DNA from 4 places in the Mesorhizobium sp. M0633 genome. Region 4 is predicted to be linked to each of the others. Evidence: predicted binding sites of a transcription regulator. Region 4 holds the regulator's gene; each other region holds the start of a gene.
What was found. The regulator LexA, encoded in region 4, represses DNA repair genes until DNA is damaged. The targets are predictions, from matches to a motif close to TGTTCNNNNTGTGTTCNG.
Positions count from the first base shown of each region.

Region 1: the regulator LexA is predicted to act here: its motif matches at 1,946-1,963, upstream of NKI47_RS20630 (PA0069 family radical SAM protein).
Region 2: the regulator LexA is predicted to act here: its motif matches at 2,766-2,783, upstream of dnaE (DNA polymerase III subunit alpha).
Region 3: the regulator LexA is predicted to act here: its motif matches at 2,091-2,108, upstream of dinB (DNA polymerase IV).

Region 1 is NZ_JAMYQC010000020.1:20,670-25,768, reverse strand. It holds gene moaB (molybdenum cofactor biosynthesis protein B) at 1-186, shown strand, start outside; gene NKI47_RS20640 (phytanoyl-CoA dioxygenase family protein) at 220-1,194, opposite strand; gene NKI47_RS20635 (glycosyltransferase) at 1,383-1,886, opposite strand; gene NKI47_RS20630 (PA0069 family radical SAM protein) at 2,038-3,192, shown strand; gene rnhB (ribonuclease HII) at 3,358-4,053, shown strand; gene NKI47_RS20620 (F0F1 ATP synthase subunit B) at 4,234-4,725, opposite strand; gene NKI47_RS20615 (F0F1 ATP synthase subunit B) at 4,736-5,099, opposite strand, start outside.
Region 2 is NZ_JAMYQC010000038.1:53,613-58,711, reverse strand. It holds partial or broken gene NKI47_RS29410 (alcohol dehydrogenase catalytic domain-containing protein) at 1-235, opposite strand, end outside; gene NKI47_RS29405 (acetyl-CoA carboxylase biotin carboxylase subunit) at 449-2,461, shown strand; gene dnaE (DNA polymerase III subunit alpha) at 3,047-5,099, shown strand, end outside.
Region 3 is NZ_JAMYQC010000002.1:49,512-54,610, reverse strand. It holds gene NKI47_RS02155 (hypothetical protein) at 1-168, opposite strand, end outside; gene NKI47_RS02150 (hypothetical protein) at 206-628, opposite strand; gene dinB (DNA polymerase IV) at 797-2,038, opposite strand; gene ybiA (riboflavin biosynthesis intermediates N-glycosidase) at 2,169-2,717, opposite strand; gene NKI47_RS02135 (GNAT family N-acetyltransferase) at 2,818-3,276, opposite strand; gene NKI47_RS02130 (hypothetical protein) at 3,350-3,718, opposite strand; gene NKI47_RS02125 (hypothetical protein) at 3,904-4,203, shown strand; gene NKI47_RS02120 (XRE family transcriptional regulator) at 4,424-5,099, opposite strand, start outside.
Region 4 is NZ_JAMYQC010000022.1:87,372-92,470, forward strand. It holds gene kynU (kynureninase) at 1-815, opposite strand, end outside; gene lexA (transcriptional repressor LexA) at 1,264-1,998, shown strand; gene NKI47_RS22160 (ComEC/Rec2 family competence protein) at 1,992-4,457, opposite strand; gene gltX (glutamate--tRNA ligase) at 4,554-5,099, shown strand, end outside.

The sequences.
Region 1 (5,099 bases), on a different contig from region 4:
ACGATCCAGAGCCGGGCAACCGGCGGCGTCGTCAACGCCACCTTCGTTTTCGTGCTGCCGGGCTCGCCCGGCGCCTGCAAGGACGCCTGGGACGGCATCTTGAAGCCGCAGCTCGATTATCGGCACATGCCCTGCAACTTCGTCGAGATCATGCCGCGGCTGGACGAGCATTTGCGGCGCGGCTGAGACGAACCGAGGTATCAGCCAAGCGACCTCGGTTTAGCGAATGACCGGCTCGCCGTGAAAACGCCGGCGCGACGGCGGCGACACGCCGAAGCCAACCTCCATCATCAGCCGCGGCGTGCGCGTCGGCACGGTGCCCATATGGAAGCCGAACGGATCCTCGACAAAGCCGAGGCCGGCCGGCCCGGTCAGCGTGACCGGGCTCTGCTCGCCGTAGACGCCCAGCACCTCTTCCGCCGAATGGCCGACCAGCAGCGTCAGCTGATGCTTCAGGATGCGGCGGTTATGGGAGCCGCGGACATAGACATGCGGCCCAGTGTCGGCGTCGACCGGCACCAGGTAGAAAAAGAACTTCAGCATGCGCCAGTCGTCGAGGTCGAAATGGTATTTGCCGAGCGAGGCCATGTTCTTGTCGGCGTCCGAGACGCCACCGGTCGGAAAGCTCCACCAGACGCGGGTCGTGATCAGCTTGGCCTGGCTGCCGAGATAGTGCGCTGCGATATCGAGAAGCAGCGGATCGCGCTGCACGGCGACCGCAGCGTTGCAGTCGAGGACCCGTTCGAAATAGTGACCGCTGAGCAGCGGGCGGCCGAAATGCTTTTCGGCATCGGCGTGTTTTTCGGGCAGGAATTCCAGCCGGCGGTCGAAATTGCCGAAGCATGGCGTGCGCTCGGCGAAGCGGGCGATCTCCTCATGGATGGCGGCCGGCAGCATCAGGCCCGAATAGAGCCCCTCCGTCCGCAGCGCGCCGACGACGGCATCGCGATCGACGCCGGCGAACATCGTTTCACCGACATTGCGCGCCGGCGGAACCGGCTTCGCGCCGCGCCAGTGCAGGCGCCGCGCCGGCATGGTGCGCGCCAGCATGAACATCGGCAGCCATGCCGGATTCTCGCGAAGGTCGGAAAGATAGGTCGGGATGCGGGCGGCGATGCGGCGCAGCGTACCGCCGTTGCGTGCGATCGCCTCGAGGCTTGCAGCGCCGGACTTGTCAGGGCTTGAAAGGGTCATCGGGGTCCTCACAATATCGAGGGAACAGCATCGACGTTAGTCGTCGCCGCTCCGGCACACCCCAAACCCTATTCGCCCATATCGCCGGGAATGGTAACCCCCGGCCAGATTTTGTGCAATGCACAATAAACGACGACCCGCCAGAAAATTTGCTTGGGGCGGGTTCCCCGGACCGGGACGGTAAGCCGTCAATTCCGCGGCGCGACCCAGATCTCGGCGTGGAGCCTCCTGGTCGCCAGGCCGCGGGCGATCGCTTCGGCGCTGCGGGCGTTCTTCGACAGCGCCGCGGCCTGACGCTTGCTGATCACCAAGCCTTCGGCGAGAGCGCGATTTCCGGCAAAGACGCGCGACAGGAACGGCGCGCGGCTGCCGCGTGCCCGCGAGAACCGCGCCGCCATGGTTTGCCTGGCGGTATGGGCGACGACCTCGTCGATCCAGCCCTCTCCCAGCCGCGCGCCCGGTTCCAGCAAGAGCAGCCAGTCGCCCTTGGCCTGCCTGATGCCGGCGGCGATGCCGCCGCTGACATAGTGGCAGCCGGCATGTTCGGCGACGCGGTGCGTCTGATCGGTCGAGCCGGTGTCGCAGACGAGAACGTCGCGCACCACGCCTTCGACCGCGCCGCCGATCAGCGAGGCGAGCGTGCGGGCAAGGCCCTCCTCGTCATTCAGGGTTTCGATCAGGACGCTGAGCATGTTTAGCCGAATAGCGGAAAGCGGTGGGCAGCGCCAGTTTTTGCGGCGCGCCGCGAGAAAGTTCTTGCTTTGTTCTCATCAATACGATAGGAATACATTCATGAGCAGAGCGATTCGACAGCGGGCGGACAGTCCCTGGGAAAGGGCCAAGATGGAACAGATCGTGCGTGCCGACATTGCAGCCTTCGGCGCTGGCAGGGCCGAAATGGCGAATGCTATGATCGAGCAGAGCGGCATGCGCGTCCGTCCGGACCGCAATCGCGGCAGGTCGGCGGGCATCAATCCGTCCGGCCGTTTCGAGCCGGTCAGCAGGCATGTGTTCGACGATGGCTGGAATTCGCTGGAGGAGCTGCCGCCGTTCAAGACCGAGGTACAGGTCGAGAAGCCGCGCACCATCATCACGCGCAACGAATCGCCCGACATCTCCTTCGACCGCTCGATCAACCCCTATCGCGGCTGCGAACATGGCTGCGTCTATTGTTTCGCGCGGCCGACGCACAGCTTCATGGGCCTGTCGCCGGGGCTGGATTTCGAATCGAAGCTGTTTGCCAAGCCGGATGCGGCGCGGCTGCTCGACAAGGAATTGTCCAGGGATAATTACCAGCCGCGCACCATCGCCATAGGCACCAACACCGATCCTTACCAGCCGATAGAGAAGCAATACCGGATCATGCGCGAGATCCTCGAAGTGCTGGAGGCGCGCGGCCATCCGGTCGGCATCGTCACCAAATCGGCACTGGTGACGCGTGACATCGACATTCTGTCACGCATGGCCGAACGCGGGCTGGCCAAGGTGGCATTGTCGGTGACGACGCTCGACCGCATGCTGGCGCGCACCATGGAGCCACGCGCGTCGACGCCGACCAAGCGGCTGGAGGCGATCAGGCAGCTTTCGGACGCCGGCATTCCGGCCTCGGTGATGGTCGCGCCGATCATCCCCGGACTGACCGACCCGGAAATGGAGCGCATCCTCGATTCGGCGCAGGCAGCTGGCGCACGCGAGGCCGGTTATGTGCTGCTGCGCCTACCGCTGGAGGTCGCGCCTATCTTCAAGGACTGGCTGCTGCGCCACTATCCCGACCGCTATCGCCACGTCATGTCGCTGATCCGTTCGATGCGCGACGGCAAGGACTACGATTCGGAATGGGGCAAGCGCATGAAAGGCTCCGGCCCGTATGCCTGGCAGATCGGCCGGCGTTTCGAGATCGCCGCCAAACGGCTCGGCCTCAACGCCGAGCGGCGCTCGCTCAGGACCGACCAGTTCGTCCCCGCTGCCAAGGCAACCGAGCAGCTGATGCTGCTGTGACAAAGCGTCTCGCGCCAGCCGCTTGAAGCGGCCGCAGCAGGCGAAACATCCCGTCCGGCCTGTCCTGTCCCCGGGCTTGCAGACGGTAGCCCCTCCTGGTCCGGTGCCCCGCCCGACCCGGAGGGACTTGCGGAGAATCGGAGCCGATGCGAACCTCGCCGCACCATGGCTCGCCCGCGTTCCGATTCTCCGCTTCTCTTCGAAATCGTCGAGAAACCCGACTTCTCGTTCGAGACGAAGGCGGTGGCCGAAGGCCTGTGGCCGGTGGCGGGGATGGACGAGGCCGGCCGCGGCCCGCTCGCCGGGCCGGTGGTAGCGGCAGCGGTGGTGCTCGATCCCGCCAACATCCCCGACGGCCTCGACGATTCCAAGCGGCTGACGCATTTGCAGCGTGAGGCGCTGTTCCTGAAAATCCTTGGCTCCGCACTCGCCGTATCGATGGCGTCGGTCAGCGCCGAAGGCATCGATGCCTCCAACATCCTCAAGGCCAGCCTGGAGGCGATGCGCCGTGCCGTGGCCGGCCTGTCAATCCGGCCGAAGCTGGCACTGGCCGACGGCCGCGACGTGCCGCCCGGCCTGCCCTGCGAGGGCAAAGCACTGATCAAGGGCGACCAGCGCTCGCAGTCGATCGCCGCAGCCTCGATCGTCGCCAAGGTGATGCGCGACCGCATGATGTGCGGCTGCGGCAGCCATCATGCGCGTTACGGCTTCGAACTCCATATGGGCTACGCCACTGTGCGCCATCGCACGGCGATCGATCTGCATGGACCAGTGGCGCGGCTGCACCGCGCCTCCTTCGCGCCGTTCCGGTTCGGCGGCACCGAGGTGCTGGAGGAAGAGGGTTTTTCGGGTTTGGATTGAGCGATTCGGCATGGTGTGATCTCCCCCTCGAGGGGGAGATGTCGCCAAAGGCGACAGAGGGGGTCGGTACGTCCTGGCGCGACGCCATGCGGGACGAAAGAGAAGGCTGGCGCTTCACGCGCGGCGACCCCCTCTGGCCTGCCGGCCATCTCCCCCTCGAGGGGGGAGATTACGCTCCGCTCAGTTCAGCTTCGACTTCAAATCCTGCAGCGAGGCGTTGAACAGGTCGGCGCCGGCCTTGGCGTCGATCTTGCCGGCCAGCAGCGCGCGCGCGGCTTCGACCGCGATATCGACGGCGCTGGTGCGCACTTCGCCGATCGCTTCGCGCTCGGCCTGGCCGATCTTCTGCTCGGCCAAGGCGGTGCGCCGGGCGACATAGTCCTCGGTCTTCTTGTGCGCCTCGGCGGCAAGCATGTCGGCTTCACGCTTGGCGGCGGCGACGATGGCCGCGGCCTCCTGCTCGGCTTCCTTGCGCTTGCGCTGGTATTGGCCGAGCAGTTGCTGGGCCTCTTCGCGCAACCGCCGCGCTTCCTCGAGCTCGGAGCTGATCTTGTCGGCACGCGCATCGAGCGCCTTGGCGATCATGCCCGGCACCTTGATGTAGATGGCGATGCCGAGGAAGATTACGAGAGCAACCGTTGCCCAAAGCGTCGCGAGAGATGTGGCGTCCATGATGCGCTCCTCACCCGGCCACGGATTTGACCGCGGCCGCGATTTCGGCCTTGCTGGCCTTGCCGCCGACAAGCGCCTCGACGATGGCTGAAGCGGTATCCTCGGCGATCGTGCCGACTTCCTTCATGGCATTGGCCTTGATGGAAGAAATACGCGCCTCGGCCTCGCCAAGCTTCTGGTCGAGGGCGGCTTCGATCGTCTTGCGGGCAGCTTCGGCTTCCGCCTTGGCCGCATCGTTGGCCTGCTGGCCGATCGCATTGGCCTTGCCCTTGGCTTCCGCCAATTCCTGCTCATAGGCGGCAACGGCGGCATCGGCCTCGCTTTTCAGCCGGGCAGCATGGTCGAGATCCTGGGTAATGCGGTCGTTGCGCACG
Region 2 (5,099 bases), on a different contig from region 4:
TGACCGAGGTGACGCCCTTGCCGACGTCGACGACGATGCCGGCGCCCTCATGGCCGAGGATCGCCGGAAACAGGCCTTCCGGGTCGGCGCCCGACAGCGTGAACTCGTCGGTGTGGCAGATGCCGGTTGCCTTGATCTCGACCAGCACCTCGCCATCACGGGGACCTTCGAGGTCGACCTCCATGATCTGCAGCGGCTTTCCGGCGGCAACGGCGACAGCGGCGCGCGTTTTCATCAGGCAATCCTCCCAAGGCAGTCTGCAATCCAGGTTAGATTTAACTTACCATTCAGCTCTGCGCTATGCACGAAGCGACGTTCTGACCCCGGATTTTCGTCAGCGCCCGCCGATTTGCATGCGGGATAGGCTCCGACTTTGCCTTGACCGGCCCCCTGAAGCCCATAAAACGGGAAGCCCGTAAAAGAAGGGCAGCCGAGGGACGAGGCCTGCATGTTCACAAAGATCCTGGTCGCCAACCGTGGCGAGATCGCCTGCCGCGTGATCAAGACGGCGCGCAAGATGGGCATCGCCACCGTTGCGGTCTATTCCGACGCCGACCGCGACGCCGTGCATGTCGAAATGGCCGACGAGGCGGTGCATATCGGGCCTTCGCCGGCTGCGCAAAGTTATCTGGTCGCGGAAAAGATCATCGCCGCCTGCAAGGCGACAGGAGCAGAGGCCGTGCATCCCGGCTACGGTTTCCTGTCCGAGCAGGCATCCTTCTGCGAAGCGCTGGAGCAGGAAGGCATCGTCTTCATCGGCCCGAAGCCCAAGGCCATCAAGGCGATGGGCGACAAGATCGAATCGAAGAAGTTCGCCAACGCGGCCAAGGTGTCGACGGTGCCCGGCTGGCTCGGCGTCGTCGAAAGCGCCGCCCATGCCGAAAGAATAGCCGGCGAAATCGGCTATCCCGTGATGATCAAGGCTTCGGCCGGCGGCGGCGGCAAGGGCATGCGCATCGCCTGGAGCAAGGCAGAGGTGCGCGACGGCTTCGACCGGGCGCGGTCGGAGGCCAAAAGCTCGTTCGGCGATGACCGCGTCTTCATCGAAAAATTCATCGTCGATCCGCGCCATATCGAAATCCAGGTGCTCGCCGACGCGCATGGCAACACGCTCTATCTCGGCGAGCGCGAATGCTCGATCCAGCGCCGCAACCAGAAGGTCGTGGAGGAGGCGCCGTCGCCGTTCCTCGACGCCAAGACCCGCAAAGCCATGGGCGAGCAGTCGGTGGCGCTGGCCAAGGCCGTCGACTACCAGAGCGCCGGCACGGTCGAGTTCATCGTCGACAGCGACAAAAACTTCTATTTCCTGGAAATGAACACGCGGCTGCAGGTCGAGCATCCGGTGACGGAGCTCGTCACCGGCATCGACCTGGTCGAGCAGATGATCCGCGTGGCGGCCGGCGAAAAGCTCGCCATCAAGCAGAGCGACGTCAAGCTGAACGGCTGGGCGGTGGAAAGCCGCCTCTATGCCGAAGATCCGTATCGCAACTTTCTGCCGTCGATCGGCAGGCTGACGAAATACCGGCCGCCGGAAGAGGGAAAATTCGGCGAAATCGTCATCCGCAACGATACTGGCGTTACCGAAGGCTCGGAAATCTCGATGTTCTACGACCCGATGGTCGCCAAGCTGTGCACCTGGGCGCCGACACGGCTGGCGGCGATCGACGCGATGTCGGAAGCGCTGGACAGTTTCGTCGTCGACGGCATCGAGCACAACATACCGTTCCTGGCGGCGCTGATGCAGCATCCGCGCTGGCGGGAAGGGCGGCTATCGACGGCGTTCATCGCCGAGGAATATCCCGACGGCTTCGCGCCCATTGTGCCGAACAGCGAAGAAAACGCGGTGCTGGCCGCGATCGCAACCGCGATCGAACTGCTGCGCCGCGACCGGCTCGACCGGCTGGGCGGGCGGCTGGCGCCGCATTCGGGCGCCTTGAAACGCGATTGGGTGGTGAAGATCGGCCGGGATTATCTTTCGGTTGCCATCGTCGAAGGCATGATTTCCATTCCGATGGAGCTCGACCTCACAATCGACGGCGGCAAACCGCTGACGGTGACCTCCGACTGGCGGCCGGGCGATCTCATCTGGCGCGGCGCGGTCAGCGGCCGCAAGGTTGCGGCGCAGGTCAGGCCGGTGCTGAACGGGTTCCGCGTCGCCTGGAAAGGCATGTCGGTGACAGTCCGCGCCATGCTGCCGCGCACCGCCGAGCTCGAACGGCTGATGCCGGAAAAAGTGGCGCCGGACACCTCCAAGATGCTGCTCTGCCCGATGCCCGGCCTCGTCGTCTCGATCGCCGTTGCCGAGGGGCAGGAGGTCAAGGCCGGCGAGACGCTGGCCGTGGTCGAGGCGATGAAGATGGAAAACGTGCTGCGCGCCGAGCGCGATCTCATCGTCTCGAAGCTCAACGCCAGGCCAGGCGACAGCCTTGCCGTCGATGCGGTGATCATGGAATTCGCGTGAGGCCGAAACCCCCGCCCTCGACGCCCGTCAGAAGTTGGCGGGACAGCGCCCCCCTCTGTCCTGCCGGACATCTCCCCCTCCAGGGGGGAGATTGGCAGCCTCGGCGCCTCGCTCGCTCCTGCAACGTTGGAAATTGGCGAAAGCCGAGATGATGGCCAATCTCCCCCCTCGTGGGGGAGATGTCCGGCAGGACAGAGGGGGGCGCGAAGGAACGCGACCTTGCAATTGGTTGGGCACGCTCAGTGGAGGAGGGACAAGGCGAGGCCGTGAGGAATTCGCACTTTTTTGCCGTCACAACGTATTTTGTTCTTGCTTTGTGCCGGCAGCTATGCTATTAATTTGCGCATGGTGCTAATTGGCTCCAGCGACCCGCCCGCAGTGGCGGGTTTTTATTTGCAGCCTGACGTCGGCGGGACAGCGCCCTCTCTGTCCTGCCGGACATCTCCCCCACGAGGGGGAGATTGGCAGCTTCGGTGGTTGCTCTAAACTTCCAAAGCTCCAATCACCACCGCTGGACTCGTGTTACCCGGTGCCGGACAATACATCTTCATCGACTGAGTCCTTGTGAGGCGGCGCGAAAAAACCATGGCGGATGAGAGACTTCCACGCGATCCCTTGCTGCGCGAGGCCTATGCAAAGGCGTCGCGGGCGGAGGCGGCGGCGCGTCGGTTCATTCATCTGCGCGTGCATTCGGCCTATTCGCTGCTCGAAGGTGCCTTGCAGCTCGGCAAGATCGTCGGCCATGCGGTGCAGGACGAATGCCCGGCAATCGCCGTCACCGACACCAACAATCTGTTCGGCGCGCTGGAATTCGCCCAGAAGGCGGCAAAGGACGGCATCCAGCCGATCATCGGCTGCCAGATCGACCTCGCTTTTTCCGGCGAGGCGAGCGACAGCCAGCGCGACCGCAGGCGGCAAGGACCGGAGATGCGGCCGGTCGTCCTGATCGCCGCAACCGAGGCCGGCTACGGCAATCTGGTCAGGCTGGTCAGCCGCGTCTACCTCGAGACACCGCCCGGCGAAGCGGTGCATCTGACGAGCGAGATGCTGCAGGGCCATTCCGACGGTCTGATCTGCCTTACGGGCGGGCCGCGCGGTCCGATCGGCACTGCCTTGAAACAGGATCGCCGCGAACTCGCCGAGACCCGGCTCTCGGCGCTCAAGAGCCTGTTCGGCGACCGGCTCTATGTCGAGCTTGAGCGCGTGTCGAGCTACGACCGCGCCATCGAGCAGTCGTCGGTCGATCTCGCCTACCGCCACGATCTGCCGCTGGTTGCCACCAACGAGGCGTTTTTCTTCTCTCGTGAAGACTATGAGGCGCATGACGCCCTGATCGCCATCGCCGAAGGTTCCGTGGTTGCGGCCGACAATCGCCGCCGCCTGTCGCCCGACCACTTCCTGAGAAGCCAGGCCGATATGGCGAGGCTGTTCGCCGACCTGCCGGAAGCAATCGACAACACCGTCGAGATCGCGCTGCGCTGCTCGTATTACCCGAAGACCCGCAATCCGATTCTGCCGCGCTTTGCCGGCCGCGATGTCGCCGACGCCGATGCTGCGGTCAAGGCGGAGGCGCAGGAGCTTGCCAGGCAGGCGCATGAAGGGCTAGAGGCGCGGCTGGCGGCGCACGGGCCGACGCCCGGCTATACCGTCGAGCAATATCGCGAAAGGCTGGATTTCGAGCTCGGCGTCATCGAGAAGATGAAATATCCGGGCTATTTCCTGATCGTTGCCGACTTCATCAAATGGGCCAAGGCACAAGGGATTCCGGTCGGCCCGGGCCGCGGTTCGGGCGCCGGCTCGCTGGTCGCCTATGCCACGACCATCACCGACATCGACCCACTGCGTTTTTCGTTGCTGTTCGAGCGCTTCCTCAATCCCGACCGCGTGTCGATGCCCGACTTCGACATCGACTTCTGCCAGGACCGGCGCGAGGAAGTCATCCGCTACGTCCAACGGAAATACGGCCGCGACCAGGTTGGCCAGATCATCACCTTCGGCACGCTGCAGGCGCGCGCGGTGCTGCGCGACGTCGGCCGCGTGCTGCAGATGCCTTACGGGCAGGTCGACAAGCTGAGCAAGATGGTGCCGTCGAACCCGGCCAATCCGGTCAAGCTCGCCGACGCCATCGCCAACGAGCCGCGCTTTGCCGAAGAGGCGGAGCGTGAGCCGATCGTGCAGACGCTGCTCGATACGGCGCAGAAACTGGAAGGTCTTTATCGGCACGCCTCGACGCACGCCGCCGGCATCGTCATCGGCGACCGGCCGCTGTCGGAGCTGGTGCCGATGTACCGCGATCCGCGCTCGGACATGCCGGTCACGCAGTTCAACATGAAATATGTCGAGCAGGCCGGGCTGGTGAAATTCGACTTCCTTGGCCTGAAGACGCTGACGGTGCTGGACAGGGCCGTCAAGCTGATCCGCCGCCGCGGCATCGAGATCGATCTTGCCCACATTCCGCTCGACGACCCCGAAACCTACGCCATGCTGTCGCGCGGCGAGGTGGTCGGCGTGTTCCAGGTGGAAAGTGCCGGCATGCGCAAGGCGCTGATCGGCATGCGGCCCGACTGTATCGAGGACATTATCGCGCTGGTCGCGCTCTACCGGCCGGGGCCGATGGAGAACATACCGACCTACAACG
Region 3 (5,099 bases), on a different contig from region 4:
GGTGACTTGCGTCACCGCCACGCCGGTTATCCTGCCGTTCCCGGCTGTGTAGGTGAGCGTCTGCGTGACCGTGGCGTCCTTCTGGTCGGGAGACGAAGGAGGATAAGAGGCGGCGAAGCCGAAATGGCCGTAACGATCGGGCTTGGCGGCGCCAAATTTCGCGGCCACGTCGCTCAGCGGCGCTCCGACGCCGGGCGTATCGAGTTCAATAGCTGGCAGGCGCGCCGGCGCATCCTTCCGGCACCTTGCCTTCCGGGTTCGGCTGCAGGGCGACGGACAGGACACCGTGGTCGGAGCCGCCCATCTCGCCGGATACGAACCAGAAGATCGACGGCGATCCGCCGGCGTCGGGGCCGGCATAGCAAAGCCAGTGGCGTGAATCTCCGGCGTCACCTTCATCGTGCATCGCTCCGCCGAAGGCTTTTTCGACATCGGCAAGCGTGGTTTCCTCAAGCTTTATCTCCAGCGGGCCGGCCTTGACCTGCTTGAACAGCGGGCTGGCCAGCGGCGAGTTGATATCGCCCAGGGATGGAATCGCCCGGTCCGGGTTGAGCGGCTTGGCCAGCGTCGTTGCATTGGTCACCAGTCCGGCAACGATGAGTGCGAAATATCCGGCGTTCTGTCCCATGCCGATCCCCTGTCGTTCGAAATGAAGGCGGAAGGATTTGCGAGCGGGTGCTGCCCTGTCTGGCTGATACCAAAACCGGTGCACGACCAACTGGACCGAAGATAAATTCACAAGTCCGCAGCCTTCAAGGTCATTCCGGCGACTTGGCAACCAAAGTGTAATCGAGGCTCACAGTTCCTTTTCGGCCAGCTCGCGAAACGCGTCGGGAACCGACCGCTGTAGCCCGAGCGCGACCGAGGCGTAGCCCACCGCCTCCCAGCCGAAGCGGTCGCGGATCTTGTCGACGGCGCGATCCGCGATCCAGCGCGCCGCGCCCTTGCTGGTGCCGGGGCGACGGCGGTCGTCGTCGAGCCCGAGCGGCAGTTCCAGTTGCAGGCCGGCATGCTGCTCCAGATGCGATACGGCGATCGCCAGCAGCGAGATTGTCTTTTCGTGCGGATAGTCGATGAGCACCTTGCGCACCAGCGCCTCGGCGATCTCGGCCAGCATGGCTGTTGCCGAAATCGGCTGGTCGAGCGTGATCGAGCGCGTCACCGAGCGCAAATCGGCAAAGCGGACGCGAACCGTCACCGTGCGGCCGGGCCGGGATTTCGCCCGCAATCTTGTGGCGACCCTGTCGGCCAGATGCAGCAAAGCGGGCACGAAGACCTGCTCCTCGGCCGGTTTTCGGCCAAGCGCCGACTGCGCACCCGCCGAGCGCGCCCGGCGCTGCGTCTCGAGCTTGCGCGGATCGCGGTTCCACGCCAGCGCGTTGAGTTTCTCTCCCGCCGCCGGCCCGAGCAGGCGCTCAAGCGCCCCACCATTGGTCTTCGCCAGCTCGCCGATGGTGTTGACGCCGATGCCGGCCAGCCGCTGCCTGGTGACCGGGCCGACGCCCCACATCAGCTCGACCGGCAGGTGGTGCAGGAACTCCAGCTCGTGGCGCGGATCGACCACCACCAGCCCGTCCGGTTTTGCGACCTGTGAGGCGATCTTGGCCAGATGCTTGGTGCGGGCTACGCCGACCGAGATCGGCAGGCCGAGCTCGGCCCGCACGCGGCCGCGGATCTTGCCGGCGATCTCGGCCGGCGAGCCGAACAAATGGGTGCAGCCGGCGACGTCGGCAAAGGCCTCGTCGATCGAAATCCGCTCGACCACCGGCGTGAAATCGCCGAGCACCTTGATTGCCGCATCGCCCAGCCGCTGATAGTCCTTAAAATGGCCGCCGACGAAGATGAGTTGCGGGCAGAGTTCCCGCGCCCGCCGTCCCGGCATACCGCCGCGCACGCCGAACGCCTTGGCTTCATAGGATGCGGCAAGCACTACCCCGCCGCCGACGGCAATCGGCTTGCCGCGCAAGGCCGGGTCGAGCAACTGTTCGACCGAGGCATAGAAGGCATCCAGATCCGCGTGGAGGATGTTGGCTTCCATCCGGCCCGTTCGCCCGCGGCGGTTCGAACGCCGCATTGTGTCGAGTTGTGATGAGAACATAAAGAGAACATTGTGGGTGGATTGTCAAGCAGCGCGGAGGCTGCCGCAGATGACGAGCGCACGGCAATGTTCAGCCGCGCAGCCGATCGCGGGCCTGCATCAGCGCGAATCCCAACAGGTTCTCGCCGCGCCACAGCAGCGGGTTCACCGCCCTCTCGTCATCCGCCGCAAGGCCGATACCCCACACCCGGTCGACAGGGCTCGCCTCGACCAGCACCCGGTCATGCGTCGACAACAGATATTCGCGCAGCGCCGCGTTCTGATGGAACTTCTGAAAGCTCCCTTCAGTCACGATGCGATATTTGTCTGCATCCCATTTGGTGCCATCGAAGCCGCTCACCTGGCGGCCAAGCTGCTTTGCCTGCTTGGCGCTCGCCGCCCTGAGGATTTGTGTTGCCGTCGGAGCATCACCGAACAGTCGTGCCTTCTCGGCCATCATCCAGTGTTCGGCAGTCGGATAGCTCAGGCCATCGACGGTAAAGGGCGCATGCCACCACTGGCTGAAGCACGACGTGGTTATGCGGCCGTCCTTAGACGGCTGATGGCCCCAGAAGAACAGGAACTTCTGCCGGGGCTTTGCGCGAAAGGTTTTCTCAAGCCAGGTTCGGTCGTAAATCATGGGCGGATGGAGCAGGGCGAAAGGCCGGCTTGTCAATGCTCCATCCAGAGTGGGTTGCGAAGATGAGCGGTCGGCGCTGAATGCGATGAAATGCTGATCTCTACAGCGCCATCTTGTAGCCGAGATGACTGGCGGTGAAGCCGAGGCGCTCGTAAAAAGCGTGCGCCTCCCGTCGACCTTTGTCCGTGGTGAGCTGGACGAAGCTGCAATTGCGCGAACGGCATGTTTCAATCGCCCATTCGATCATCAGCTTGCCGACGCCGCGAGAGCGCCATTGCCAGGCGACGCGAACGCCTTCGATCTGGCCGCGCCAGGCGCCTTTTCTCGAAATGCCTGGAAGGAAGCTGAGCTGCAGCGTTCCGACCACTTGCCCGGCGTTGACGGCGACGGCCAGCAACTGGTTGGGATCGGTATCGATTGCGCTGAAGGCATCGAGATAGGATGGCGCAAGCGGCGTGGACGGGTCTTCCCGGTTCGCGCCGAGCACATCGTCGGCAAGCATTGCAACGATCGCCGGCAGGTCGGGCGCCTGCGCGCGACGGAATTCGATCTCGCTCATCGCGCGGAGACATACGGCGCGGTGTCAGCGATCGCAATATCCGTTTTGACTTGCAAGGGAGGCCCGCGCGCCTTCAGGTGGCCTCGAGCGCCCAGAGGCGGTGGCCGTAGCGGCGGAAGAAGCGGGCGAACAGGCGCTGCTGCCTGGCGCGGGTGAGGTCGGCGGCGCGCCTTTCCTGCCGCCAGCGCGGCATGTCGCGGAACATCGACAGGAAGCGGGCGGCATCCTCGAGTGCCTCCTCGGCTGACTGCGCCGGGCGGATCGCCGCCAGGAACACAGCGCGGCTCGGCTTCATCTGGTCAATCGCCGCCTTGCGCTGGCGATGACCCTGGCGTGCCTTGCGGATGCCGTCCTGGCGGATGGCCGCGAAAGCGGCAAGCATGGCCGGGCTGTCGCCGCTATAGCCGCAGGCATGGGCGAACTGGGCTGGGTCCATCGTCATTCCCTTGCTGCCGGCGGACGGAGCGGGCGCGGTTCTGTTGCTCGCGCCGATTCCAGTCCACACCATGTATAAGCATAACTCAAATAATCGAACAAGTGAAACTTTCACGTTGATGTAAGCGGAACCGACTCGACTCCGCTCCAAAAACCGATAATGTTGCGAACAAAGCAGGAACAACGACGGGGATGACCATGGCATTGGCAGGCAAGGAAGCGACGATCGCCGATGTTGTCTCGATTGCCGTCGAATGCATCGACTGCGGCCGTAACAGGTGGTGGAAGCCGGCCGAGCTCAAGCGGCATGGGGTGATGCCGGAGACACCGCTGGCCGCACTTTCGGGGCGCCTGATCTGCAAGGCCTGCCGGGCCGACGGCCTGCCGGGCGCCGCCGTCTCGATCCAGGCCGCCTTCATCGACGACCGGCAACGGACCCGCGCCGAGGCGCGCCTGTTCAACGGTCGAGAGCTGCAGTCGAGGCGGGCTTGAGGGGGCGGGCGTGCTGCTCTTCCCTTCTCCCCTTGTGGGAGAAGGTGGCCGAGCGAAGCTCGGTCGGATGAGGGGTGTTGGACGGATCGCTACCTTGATGGCGTAAGTGCTTAAAAATCGCTTCTACATTTCCTCCGCCGCGTTCCTTCCAGCACCCCTCATCCGGCTCGGCGCTGCGCGCCGATCCACCTTCTCCCACAAGGGGAGAAGGCAACAAGCCTCAATACCCCAGCAGTTCCTTGAGCGGGATGACGCGGAAGACGTTCTTGATGGCGTAGCGGTTGAAGGACAGCGTCTTGGGCGGGTTGTACTGTTCGACGATCAGCTCGGCGGCGGTGCGCTTGACCAGCTTCTTGATGAAGGCCTTGCCGTTTTGCTCGTTCTCCTCGGGCAGGGTCTCGATCACCACATGGTCGCCGGGCAACGCTTCGCGGCCGCCGCAATAGATCATCTCGCCGGGCTCGTAGCGCGGCACCATCGAATCGCTCAGCACGTGCAGCGCAAACACATTGCGCAGATGCCGGATCCCCGGCGGCCGCTGGACATAGCCGGCCGGCTGGCCGTTGAAGGTGAAGTCGCCATCGTCGCCGCCGACGGCGGTGCCGAGAAGCTGGATGTCCATCGGCCCGGCGGGCAGGGGGCCGGGATCGGTGACGATCTCGGCATCGGCGACCGGTCCGGCATCTTCGAGGAAAACGACCTCGCCCTTGCCGAGTGCCACCGGGTCGACGCGCAGGAAAGCGGCGGTCTTCAAAAGGTTCTCGGTCTTGGGCAGGTTGCGCCCGGTCTCCCAATTGCCGACGGCAGCGACGTCGGTGTCGTTGTGCTCGGCAATGTGGCGCATCACCAGGCCGCGCTGCTTGCGCGCCCGGCGGATCGCCGCTCCGACCTTGATC
Region 4 (5,099 bases):
GTGCCGGCCGCATAGCCTGGCTCGAAGGCGAAGGGCCGTGCATGGCCCCACCAGCCGGTGAGCGGCTGCTGGATGTCGGAAAGATGCCGCTCAGCCGCATAGATGAAGGCAGGCGCGCCCGGGCCGCCATTCAGATATTTGTAGGTGCAGCCAACGGCAAAATCGGCGTTTGCCTTGTCGAGCTCGACTGACATCGCGCCGGCGGTGTGGCAGAGATCCCAGACGATCATCGCCCCGGCTTCCTGAGCCCTGCGCGTCAGCGCCGGCATGTCGCGCAGTTCGCCCGACTTGTAGTTGACGTGGTTGACCAGCACCACGGCGGTGCGTTCGTCGATCAGCTCTTCGATGGTCGGCGCGTCGATCCCCGAGAGGCGCAGCAGCGTATCTTTTCGCGTCGAAACCACACCCTCAGCCATGTAGAGGTCCGTCGGAAAACTATCGCCCTCGGCGACGATGACCTGCCGCTCCGGTCGCATGGCCATGGCGGCGTGCAGCAGCTTGTAGATGTTGACCGATGTCGTGTCGCAGACCACCGTCTGGCCGGCCGCGGCACCGATCAGGCGCCCGAGCTGGTCGCCAAGTTCAAGCGGCATGTTGAACCAGCCGGCCGTGTTCCATGCGCGGATGAGATCATGCGACCATTCTTCGGTCGCGGCCTTGTGCAGTTCATCGAAAGCGGCACGTGAAGCAGCTCCTAGCGAATTGCCGTCGAGATAGATCACTCCTTGCGGCAACACGAAGCGGTCGCGCATCGCGCGCAGCGGATCTGCGGCATCCATCGCCTTTATGGCGGCGAGATCGGGAATTCCTGTCATGATGTGCCTGCTCCCCCCAAAAATTCAACGCAACGCCGGACACGCATCGACTGTTCTTCCATCACCTGGTTGCGCGCAGCAAGGCTCCACCGGCGAGAAGCAGCCTGACCAGGCGACTGGAAACCAGGAGTTAACCCGAGGTTGGCGTTTTGAGTTCGTTTCGTTCACGGTGCATTGACCGAACCGCGCAGTCGATACGGGTTCAATTCCGTGCCCTTTGCCGACCGACGGCCGATGTCAGTGCTGCCTTCTGGGAAGCCAGAAGGCGCAAACGAAAGCAGAATCAAGGGGATGACGCTCGCGACGGTGAAAATGCGGCATTCCGGTAGGGGCGTGGTTTGTTTCCCAAGCCTTAACGCATTCATTAAACTTTAAACGGTTGCGGAACACAACTGGAACAGATAGTGTTTGTTCTGGGTTTGTTTTTCTGATTCTGTTGGGGGTCGCTATGCTGACACGCAAACAACACGAACTGCTTATGTTCATCCACGAAAGGTTGAAGGAAAGCGGTATTCCGCCCTCCTTCGACGAGATGAAGGAGGCGCTCGACCTGGCTTCCAAATCGGGAATCCATCGGCTGATTACGGCGCTGGAGGAGCGCGGCTTCATTCGCCGTTTGCCCAACCGGGCCCGTGCGCTGGAGGTGCTGCGCCTGCCTGACTCGATCGCCCCCGGCCTCAATGCGGCACGCAAGTTCTCGCCGAGTGTCATCCAGGGTAGTCTTGGGCAAGGCGCCCCTCGGCAGGGCAAGCCGACATCGTCGCGCGTCCCTGCAGCCGGCAATGACGACGATGTCGTCGCCGCCGTTTCGATCCCGGTGATGGGCCGCATCGCCGCCGGTGTGCCGATCGACGCCATCCAGCACCAGACGCATTCGATTTCGGTGCCGCCGGATATGATCATGGGCGGCGAGCATTATGCGCTCGAGGTCAAAGGCGATTCGATGATCGAGGCCGGCATTTTCGACGGCGACACGGTGATCATCCGCAATGCCGATACGGCGAGCCCCGGTGAGATCGTGGTGGCACTGGTCGACGAGGAGGAAGCGACGCTGAAGCGGTTCCGCCGCAAGGGCGCCTCGATCGCCCTGGAAGCCGCCAATCCGGCCTACGAGACGCGCATCTTCGGACCAGACAGGGTCAAGGTGCAGGGCAAGCTCGTCGGACTGATCCGCCGCTACTGAGCTCCGCCCTTGGCGCCGGCTTTGGGGTTGTCGGCCCTGCGGTATGGCGGCAGGCCCCGTGCCGCGCGTGAAAATTTCCGCTGCACGTGCCAGGGCCGGTATGATTTTTCGACCGCGAAACGGATTTCGGCGCGCGTTGCCGCTTGTGGATCGAAGTAGACGGCGGCACTTCCCGCGCGCGCCAGTTGCCGTTTGGTGACGACGAGGACCAGTCGGTCGTAGTAGCAGGGGTTATGGGCGGTGGCGTCGTCGATGACGATCAAGCTGGCAAAGGCGCAGGCTGGCCGCGCAGTATCGCGGTCCTTGGCTTGCGCGATGATCGCGCCGGATGGATGCCTGGCAAGGCAGAGGCCGTCCGTGCAAATGAACGGCATGCCCGGCGGTAGGTCGGCCGGATCGGCAATGTCGAATTGCGGGTCGTTCTTTCCAGGTGTTTCCGGCGCGACGATAGCCTCTGATGTGAGCGCGCGTTTCCAGTTGTCGATGGTGAACTCATTCGGGCGTGCCCGGTTGACCGCGAGTTCACCGCTGCCGATCGGCAGCGCGACCAGCCGTGCGTCCTCCGAGACCAATACGTCGGGTATGCGTGTCTGCGTTGTCGTCAGCAAGCCGGCGAGCGCAAAAGGAAGTGCCGCCAGCCGCAACCAGGTCGTCGCCATGCTGGCAATGACGAGGGCGATCGTCACCAGAAGGACGGATCTCAGCGAAATTAGCCCGACCGCATCGATCGGCGAGCGCTCCGAGATCCACCCGGACAGGGCGATCATCGCCGTCAGCCCCTTGCCCATGACATAGAGGAAAGGGCCATCCGCACCGAACGGCATCGCCAGCGCGCTGAGAACGGCGAAGGGCATGACGACCAGTGAGACGATGGGCATGATGGCCAGATTGGCGAACAGGCTGAGAGGCGCCACGCGCTGGAAATGCCATATGGCGAAAAGCGCCGTGGCGCTCCCTGCAATGATCGAGGTCATCGCCAGACCGCACATGCCCAGCAGGACCTTTCGAGTGGCAAAGCGTAGCGGCGACCGCCGCGGCGGCGGCGTGGTGGCCCTGCCGGCGCGGTAATCGGACCAGCCTGCATAGGCGCCGACAAGGGCCGCCGTCGCGGCGAAGGACATCTGGAAACTCGGACCGACCACCTCGTGCGGCGACACCAGGATGACCGCGATGGCCGAGATCGCCAGGTTGCGCATGGTGAGCGCGGCCCGGTCGAACAGCACGGCGATAAGCATCACCGCCAGCATGATGAAGCTGCGTTCGGCCGCCACGACAATGCCGGAAAAGACGAGGTAGGCCGAAATCGAAAAAAGCGCGGCGGCCGCGGCATATTTCTTGACCGGCCGTCGCGATGAGAAATCGGGAAACAGCGCAAAGGCACCCCGCAGCAGCGCCATGATGGTGCCGGCGACCAACGCCATATGCAGCCCCGAGATGGAGATGATGTGGTAGATGCCGGTGCGCCGCATCGCTTCGTTGATCTCCTCGGGAATGCCGGCGCGCACGCCGACGATCAGCGCAGCAGCAATCTCGCCCTCGGCACCGCCGATGCGGCTGCGGATATGGTCGGCGATGGATTCGCGCGCGTCTTCGATCGCGGAAGAAAGCTGCGCGGCAAGCGGCATGCTGCCCGACGACACGACTTTCGGATTGCCGAGAAAAAAGCCGCTGCCGCCGATACCGGCGAAATAGCTGTCGAAGGAGAAATCATAGCTGTCGGGCCGCACCGGGCCGGTCGGCGGCAGCAGCCGCACATAGCCGGTGATCTCGGAACCGGCGGTCAGCTCAGCCGGTATCTTCATCGCCGAAACGCGGACCCGTTCCGGCATGTAGCGCAGTGTCGGCCTGGCGGTTGAGATCACATCGATTGTCAGCCTGATGCGGCCGCTCGCCATGGGCTCGTACGATACGACGCGACCCGTCAGCCGCGTCGAGATTTCGGAACCGAGCATATGCGTTCCGACACGCCATGTCTCGAACTTGGCGGCAAGTACGCCAAGCGCGCAGAGCAGCGCCACCATGAAGCACAGGCGCGTCCTGGGCCATGACCGTGAGACGACGGTACAAAGGGCCGCGAGGAGCGCGATTGCGATCGGCTGTGGAAAGGCCGGCTCCACCGACAGCCCGAAATATACGACCACCCCGCATGCGAGGAACACCGGCACCAGCAGGAAGGCGATGCCGCGGTCGAGTTCCAGGCCGGCTGCCGAGGTTACGCTGTTGCGGATACGGGACGGTGACGGGAGGCGGAAACGCCTGGGCAGGCGTACGATGGGCTCGCCCGCGGGCACGAGAACCGCTGCTGGGTCGCTGGCCGGCAGCGACGGAGCATCGAAGCGCGGAGCGGGTAGCAATGCCGGTGCCGGCAGGACAGGCGGGGGAGCGGCAAACAGCAAGCGTTCGCTGACGCCGCTGCCAACGTCCACGCCCTCGCCCGCACCACGGCCTCGCACAGCCATCGGGTCTGCCCCTTGCGCCCTCGACCTCCTATGCTACATGAACGCGCAACGCGCGAAAGTCCGCAAACCCACTTCCTTCGCCCGCCTGAGAGTTCCATGCCCGATAAGGTCGTCACCCGTTTTGCCCCCTCGCCCACCGGCTATCTGCACATTGGCGGGGCGCGCACGGCGCTGTTCAACTGGCTGTATGCCAAGCACACAGGCGGCACTATGCTGCTGCGCATCGAGGACACCGACCGCGAGCGCTCCACCGATGCGGCAAGCGCGGCCATTCTCGACGGGCTTTCCTGGCTTGGCCTGACATGGGACGGCGAGCCGGTGTCGCAGTTCGAGCGTGCGCCGCGCCATCGCGAGGTGGCCGAGGAGCTCGTTCGTATGGGCAAGGCCTATTATTGTTATGCGACGCCTGCCGAGCTAGAGGCAATGCGCGAGAGCGCACGGGCCAAGGGGCTGCCTCCCCGCTATGATGGACGCTGGCGCGACCGCGACCCGTCGGAGGCGCCGCCCGGCGCCAAGGGGGCGATCCGCATCAAGGCGCCGACAGACGGCGAGACGGTGGTGCATGACCGCGTCCAGGGCGACGTGCGCTTTCCCAACAAGGATCTCGACGATTTCATTATTCTGCGCTCGGACGGTAATCCC